Linked DNA regions of Chelatococcus sp. HY11. The protein of the gene in region 1 binds, or shares a complex with, the protein of each later gene. Links are inferred from orthologs where the notes say so. Each region holds a gene or a part of one and is shown on either strand. Other genes may lie near its edges.

What was found. The genes of interacting proteins can lie anywhere in the genome.
Region 2: the proteins of KIO74_RS03350 (region 1) and smc are in contact, whole or in part, in a crystal structure (PDB 3ZGX), measured with the Bacillus subtilis proteins. The link is inferred for Chelatococcus sp. HY11 from one-to-one orthologs.

Annotation. Positions count from the first base shown.
Region 1 is NZ_JAHBRX010000001.1:675,194-678,090, reverse strand. Bases 70-2,897 are described here. They hold KIO74_RS03350 (segregation and condensation protein A), read right to left. Parts: upstream 2,026-2,897; coding sequence 1,114-2,025; downstream 70-1,113. Other genes in these bases: nagZ (beta-N-acetylhexosaminidase), read right to left, coding at 2,062-2,897; scpB (SMC-Scp complex subunit ScpB), read right to left, coding at 404-1,117; KIO74_RS03360 (twin-arginine translocase TatA/TatE family subunit), read right to left, coding at 70-228. Outside these bases: more of KIO74_RS03360, read right to left, coding at 1-69. UniProt on the Bacillus subtilis protein: Participates in chromosomal partition during cell division. May act via the formation of a condensin-like complex containing Smc and ScpB that pull DNA away from mid-cell into both cell halves.
Region 2 is NZ_JAHBRX010000001.1:2,120,062-2,124,121, forward strand. What follows is about bases 70-4,060. They hold smc (chromosome segregation protein SMC), read right to left. Parts: upstream 3,732-4,060; coding sequence 270-3,731; downstream 70-269. Other genes in these bases: KIO74_RS09760 (DsbA family protein), read right to left, coding at 3,924-4,060. In the rest of the region: KIO74_RS09750 (AtpZ/AtpI family protein), read right to left, coding at 1-24. UniProt on the Bacillus subtilis protein: Required for chromosome condensation and partitioning.

The sequences.
Region 1 (2,897 bases):
GGCGGGCGTCTCGACGGTCGCGCCGGGAGGGGACTGATGGCTGAGCGGGCGCGGCGGCTCCGAGGCGGTGGACTGCGCCGCCTTCTCCTCGTCCTCGCTCATGCCCTTCTTGAAGGCCTTGATGCCCTTGGCCACGTCGCCCATCATGTCCGAAATCTTGCCCCGCCCGAACAAGAGCAGCACGATCACGCCGACGACGATCCAGTGCCAAATGCTAGCTCCACCCATAACTCAATCTCCGAGAGCACCACCTTCGGCGCACCACAATCGCCCGCACGGTCTGCGGGCTGAACTTTCTTCGAAACTAGGCGTCCGTCACGGCGAAAACAAGCACTTCGTCATCGCCATTGCGTGACTGCCGCGAAGCTCGCGCTATGCCGGACAATAGCGACGCTCAGGCTTATCAGGTGTTGTCGTCGTCAGACCCGCGCTCCTCGCTCAGCCGGTCGAACAGGTTATCCTCGAGGGGACCATCCTCCAGAGGATCCTCGTCACCGGTCAGCGCGGGGCTGTCGCTCGGCAGGGGCACGCTGAAAGCCGATGGCACGCGCCCCTCGATGAAACCAGCGCCTTTCAATTCGTCGAGCCCCGGCAGGTCATCGATGGCATCAAGCCCGAAATGCGTCAGGAAGGCTGCCGTCGTCCCGTAGGTAACCGGACGCCCCGGTGTCCGGCGACGCCCGCGCAGCCGGATCCATGAACTCTCGAGGAGCGTGTCGAGCGTCCCGCGAGACGTCGCCACCCCGCGGATGTCCTCTATCTCAGCGCGTGTGACAGGCTGATGATAGGCGATGATGGCCAGCGTCTCGAGGGCCGCCCGCGACAATTTGCGCGGTTCATCGACCTCACGCGCCAACGAGGCCGCGAGGTCAGGCGCCGTACGAAAAGCCCACAGGCCGGCGACGCGAACAAGATTGACGCCGCGCCCGACGTAATGGGCCTGCAATCGGTCGAGCACCGTCGGCACGTCGGTGGTCGGCGGCAGGCGGCTCGCGAGATCCCGCTCGCTGACCGGCTCGCGCGACGCGAACAACACGGCCTCGGCCGCGCGCACAGCCTGCGCGAAAACGAAAGCCTCCTCGTCGTCAGTCGCGATGGCCCTGATATTGGCCGTCATGCCGCGTCCTCTTGGACCTCACTCTGCGCAGCGCGCCCCTCGTGCCCAGGTTCATCCGATTGGGAGACGCCCCGCACACCATGTCCGATGCCGTCAGCACCATCAGCCGTCTTGAGCCTGGGCTTTTCGCGCCTGCGTACCCACAGCGGCGTGAAGGCGCCATCCTGCTGCAGGTCGAGCAGGCCTTCACGCACCATCTCAAGCGTCGCCGAGAAGGCGGAAGCCCTCACGGTCGTGCGCATGGCGGGATCGACAGCGTAGTCGACGAGAAAATCGTCCAGTTGTGTCCAATTCGTGGCGACGCCAACGAGCCGTTCCAGCGTCTCGCGCGCGTCGACCAGGGACCAGACGAAGCGCTTGCGCAGCGTCACCCGCGCATTGACGTTCTTCATCCGCTGGTGGGCATAGGCACTCAGGAGATCGTAGAGTGTCGCCTCCCATTGCGGACGCGCGATGTCGCCTATGGCCTCGGGCTGGCCACGGGCAAAGAACTCACGCCCCAGCTGAGGCCGCTCCGCCAGCTTCTTCGCGGCCTCCCGCATGGCCTCCAGCCGTCGCAGGCGCAAGGCGAGTGCTGTCGCCAGATCCGCCGCGCTCGGCTCATCGCCCTCCCCCTTCGGGACCTCCGGCAGGAGGAGGCGGGATTTGAGATAGGCAAGCCAGGCCGCCATGACGAGATAATCGGCGGCAAGCTCGAGGCGGACACGGCGCGCCTCCTCGACGAAGCCGAGATACTGCTCCGCGAGCGCCAGAATGGAAATCCGCGCGAGATCCACCTTTTGTCGCCGCGCGAGTTCGAGCAGCAGGTCAAGAGGACCTTCAAATCCGTCCACATCGACGATCAGGGCGGGATCGTCATCGTCGCGCTCAGGTTGCGCGACATCCTCGAACACAAGTTCGCGAGTCACGGCATTTCGCTCCGGATGCGATGATTCGTACCAGCGTTAACCTTCAGCGCCTCGCGCGGCCGTCGCAAGCGCTAGGTTGAGGCAAGCCATGCCTTCCACAGGATCGAAAGGCTCCGGCCCCGCGGCCGTCGCCCTCAGCGCCGCGGCCGCACGGGCCTCAGCCTCCCCGGCGAGCAACGGCACCTCCGCCGCGACACGACGCATCTCGTCAAGATCGCCGTTGCAATGGAGAACGACGTCGCAACCCCCATTGAGCGAAGCCCGCGCGCGCTCCTCGGCGGTGCCGGAGAGCGCATTCATGGACAGGTCATCGCTCATCAAAAGGCCGCCGAAACCGATGGCCTGGCGAATAACGCGGCTGATGATGACCGCTGAGGTCGTCGCGGGATGACGCTCGTCGATGGCCTTGTAGACCACATGCGCCGTCATCGCGAGCGGCAGGTCCGACAGGAGGCGGAAGGGCACGAAATCGCACATCTCCAGTTCCGCCAGGGCGACGTCAACGACTGGCAGTTCGTGATGGCTGTCGACGCCCGCTCGCCCATGGCCGGGCACATGCTTGATCACCGGCAGCACGCCGCCCGCCATGAGGCCGTCGGCGACCGCCCGGCCGAGATCCGCGACGAGGCGCGGCTGCGATCCATAGGCGCGATCACCGATGACCGAGCTAGCCCCCGGGATTGGAATGTCGAGGACAGGCATGCAATCCACGGTTACGCCGACCGACAGCAAGTCGTGGGCGATCAGGCGGGCACCGAGCCGCGCGATCTCACGCCCAAAGGCCTCGTCGCGCTCGTAGAGCTCACCAAAAGCCCGGCCGGGCGGATAATCGGGCCAGTGGGGAGGCCTCAACCGCTGCACACGCCCGCCCT
Region 2 (4,060 bases), 1.4 Mb from region 1 along the record:
TGGCGGCGGCTTATCACCTGCCATGGCAGATCCCTAGGAATGACGGCGCACAATGGCGCAGCTAGATGAGATCCATGTAGACAAACGTCAAGCCGGCACTCTTGTTAAGGGTGTCGGCGCGAAGTTCAAGGCTCCATGAACGCGGCGCACAATAGTGAGCGACCGGGAGAGTGTCAAGAATGCGGCGAAAAACGATAAGCCGTTGATACCATTGCGACAATTTCAACTTTTGCGAGACCCGGGAGAAATACTTTCCTCCCTCACCAACATTAGCTCGCCTCAAGGATGCGTTCAGCGACCTCAAGATCCACCGAGACCAGTTGGGAAACGCCGCGCTCGGCCATCGTCACGCCGAACAGCCGGTCCATCTGCGCCATGGTGATGGGATTGTGCGTGATGACGATGAAGCGTGTTTCCGTCTGCCGGGCCATGTCCCGCAAGAGCTGGCAATAGCGCTCGACATTGGCGTCATCGAGCGGCGCGTCCACCTCGTCCAGAACGCAGACAGGCGACGGGTTTGTGAGGAACACGGCGAAGATGAGGGCGGTCGCGGTCAGGGCCTGCTCGCCACCGGACAGGAGCGTCATCACCTGGGGCTTCTTGCCGGGCGGGCGCACGAGAATCTCCAGGCCCGCCTCCAGCGGATCGTCCGAATCAATCAGCGTCAGTTCGGCCGTGCCGCCCCCGAAAAGACTTGTGAACAAGCGCTGAAAATGGCCGTTCACAATGTCGAAGGCAGCCAGCAGGCGCTCCCGCCCCTCACGATTGAGGTTGCCTATCGCCTGGCGCAGGCGCCGAATCGCCTCCGTCAGGTCGCTGCGCTCGCCGCTGAGGCCGTCGCGCTTCTCCTCGGCCTCCGCCAATTCCAATTCGGCGCGCAGATTGACGGCGCCCAGCCGCTCACGATCCGCCTTGAGATCGACAAGCCTCGTTTCCACGGACTGCGCCTCCGGCAACCGCGAATCGAGGCCGACACCCGCCTGCTCATGCAAGGTGGCCGGTGAGGCCTCCAGCGTCTCGGCGACATCACGTGTCACCTCCGTGAGCTTGGCGCGAGCCGCCTCCAGGCGTGCCTCCGTTCCGGCGCGCGCCTCGCGGGCGGTCCCCAGTTCATCGAGTGCCGCCTTGGCGAGCCGGTCGGCCTCCACCAGCGCCGTCTCGGCCTCGGCAAGACGATCGGCCTCGGCCTGGCGCTTCTCCTCGGCCTCGGCGATCTCCGAAAGGAGCGCGCGGCGCCGCAACAGGAACGTGTCGGGCATGTCCGCGAGCTGTTCCAGCTCGGTCTCCGTGGCAGCGCGACGTTCGGCGAGTTCCTCGCTTGCCTCCGCGGCGCGCGTCGCACGCGCTGTCCAGGCGTCGATCTCGGCCGCGATCGCGGCGTGGCGTTGGCGGCGCAACTCGGCTTCGCGCTGCTGGCTCTGTGCCCTGGCCCTGATGTCAGCGGTCGCGCCACGCTGGGCGGCGACGATCGCCGCCGCGCTGTCGAGCCGGCCCTTGATCTCGGGCAGGGTATCGAGCGCGTCCAGTCCCGCCTCGATTTCCTCGATGCGGGCCTGCCCCTCCTCCTCCGCGGCACGAAGGCGGGTCCTTGCCTCGACAAGGCCGAGGCGGCGCGCCTCCGCCGCCGCCGCATGACGCTCAGCCGTCGTGAATGCCTCGCGTGCCCTGTCCATCTCGCGACGGGCGGCACGCTCCGCCTCGATCGCGGCCGCTTCCCGGCGGGCTGCCTCGGCGACACCCTCGCGCGCACCGCGCAATCCCTCGACCGCCTCATCCGCGGCGAGGCGCGCCTCGGCAGCCTCCACCTCGAGCTCGGCCAGGCGGTTGCGTTCGGCAAGGCGGCGTGCTGCAGGGGATGGCGCTTCGGCCGCAACGGTGAAGCCATCCCAGCGCCAGAGGTCGCCTTCGCGCGAGACAAGCCGTTGCCCGGGCTTCAGTGAAGGGCGCAGCCGTGCTCCGTCACGGCGCTCCACGACGCCGATCTGGCTCAGGCGACGGGCAAGCGCCGATGGTCCATCGACCCTGTCCGCCAGGGGCACCGCCCCGCCCGGAAGCGCCGGGTCTTCTCCCGCCATGGCGGAGACATCGGCCCAGTGCGAAGGCGCGGCGGAGGCGAGTGGAGCATCGAGATCCTCGCCGAGCGCGGCGGCAAGCGCGGCTTCGTAGCCTTTACTGACCGTGATGGCCTCTATGACACCCTGCCAGGGACCATCCGCCGGCGCCGCAACGAGCTTCGCGAGCGTCCGCGCCTCGGTGTCCAGACGCTGGGCGCGGCGCTCCATCTCAGCGGCGGGGCCGGCGACCTCGGCTTCGCGAGCGCGCGCCGTCTCAATAGTGACGCGTGCCTCCGCGACCCCTTCCTCGGCGAGAGAGGAACGCTCCTCGGCGAAAGCCAAGCCCTCGCGCAACGCCTCCAGGGCGTCCGCTCCACCCGCGCTGTCGTCCAACTCGGCCAGTTGGTCCTCGATCGCCCGTTGCTCATGCACGGCGCGCTCGACACGCGCCCGCTCGTCCCGCAATGACCGCTCGAAGGCCATGTGTTTGGCGCCGGTGTCCGCAAGCTCGGCCTGCAGGACGGCCAGCTCGCGCTCGGCGCCCGCCAGGCGTGCCTCCGCCGTCGCCAGTTCCGCCTTGAGAGCCTTGGCGGCGTCGCCTGTGTCGCCCGAGACAGCGCTGAGTTCGTCCTGTTCACCCCGCAGTTTCAGAAGCGTCATCGCGGCGTCGCTGCCGGAGGCCTGCTCGCGCGCCAGATCACGGTCGATCTCGACCAGCCGGCGCTCCAGCTCGGTCTGTCGCTCGCGCGAGCGCCGCTCCTCGCCGTCGAGATCGTTACGCGCAAGTGTCAAGCGCTGCAGGGCAGCGGCGGCCTCGACTTCCGCCTGTCGCAGCCCGGGAAGCGCGTGAGCGGCGATGGCCTGCGCCTTCGCGGCCTCAGCCTGTGCCTGGGTGCGTTCCGCGACGAGCCGCACCTCGGCGGCCAGCGCCTGCTCGGACTGCGCGACGGCGGAGCGCGCCTCGGTGAAGGCGATGAGCAGGATGAGCGCCTCAAGCTTGCGGATATCGGCGGAGAGCAGACGGTATCGTTGGGCCTGCCGCCCCTGCCGGCGCAACGCGTCGACCTGCGTCTCGATCTCGCGCATCACGTCATCGAGCCGCAACAGATTGTCTTCGGCCGCCTTCAGGCGCAGTTCTGCCTCGTGGCGGCGGGTATGCAGCCCCGCGACGCCGGCCGCATCCTCCAGAATACGGCGACGTGCCTGGGGTTTCGCCGCGATGATCTCGCCGATCTGCCCCTGGCGCACCATGGCATGGGAGCGCGCGCCGGTCGCAGCGTCAGCAAACAGTAGCTGCACATCGCGTGCGCGCACCTCGCGACCGTTGATGCGGTAGGAAGAGCCCGACTCACGCTCGATGCGGCGCGCGATTTCCAGATTGTCGGTGTCGTTGAAGGCGGCGGGTGCTGTCCGCGCGCTGTTATCGACGACGACCATCACCTCCGCGCTGTTGCGCGCCGGCCGGCCATTGGTGCCGGCAAAGATGACGTCATCCATGCCTGAGGCGCGCAACGACTTGTACGAGCTTTCGCCCATCACCCAGCGCAGCGCCTCGACGAGGTTCGACTTGCCGCAGCCGTTTGGGCCAACAACGCCCGTGAGCCCCGGCTCGATCAGGAATTCGGATGGCTCGACAAAGGACTTGAAGCCCGCGATCTTGAGGCGGGTGAGCTTCATGGCGCGACCATAACGAGTGTCTGCCGAACACCATGGGTTCGAGCGGACAACGATCGTGTTCCGGCTACAGCGTGAAAGGAGCCCGTCTTGCGGATTGGCGAACTCCACGACGGGTCATCACGTCCCGTCGAACAATCGGCGCGCCGCTCCAAACAGGTTGGAGCGCGCGCCGTGACATACGCCGCGTGATCCTTACCCACCGACGAGGGGGTTAAGAATCTGCTCCAGACGATCAACCGAAATCGCTCCGTTCTCGGCCTTCCCATTGATGAAGAAGGTGGGCGTGGCATTGACGCCAAGCTTGTTGGCGCCGTTATCCCTGACCCAGT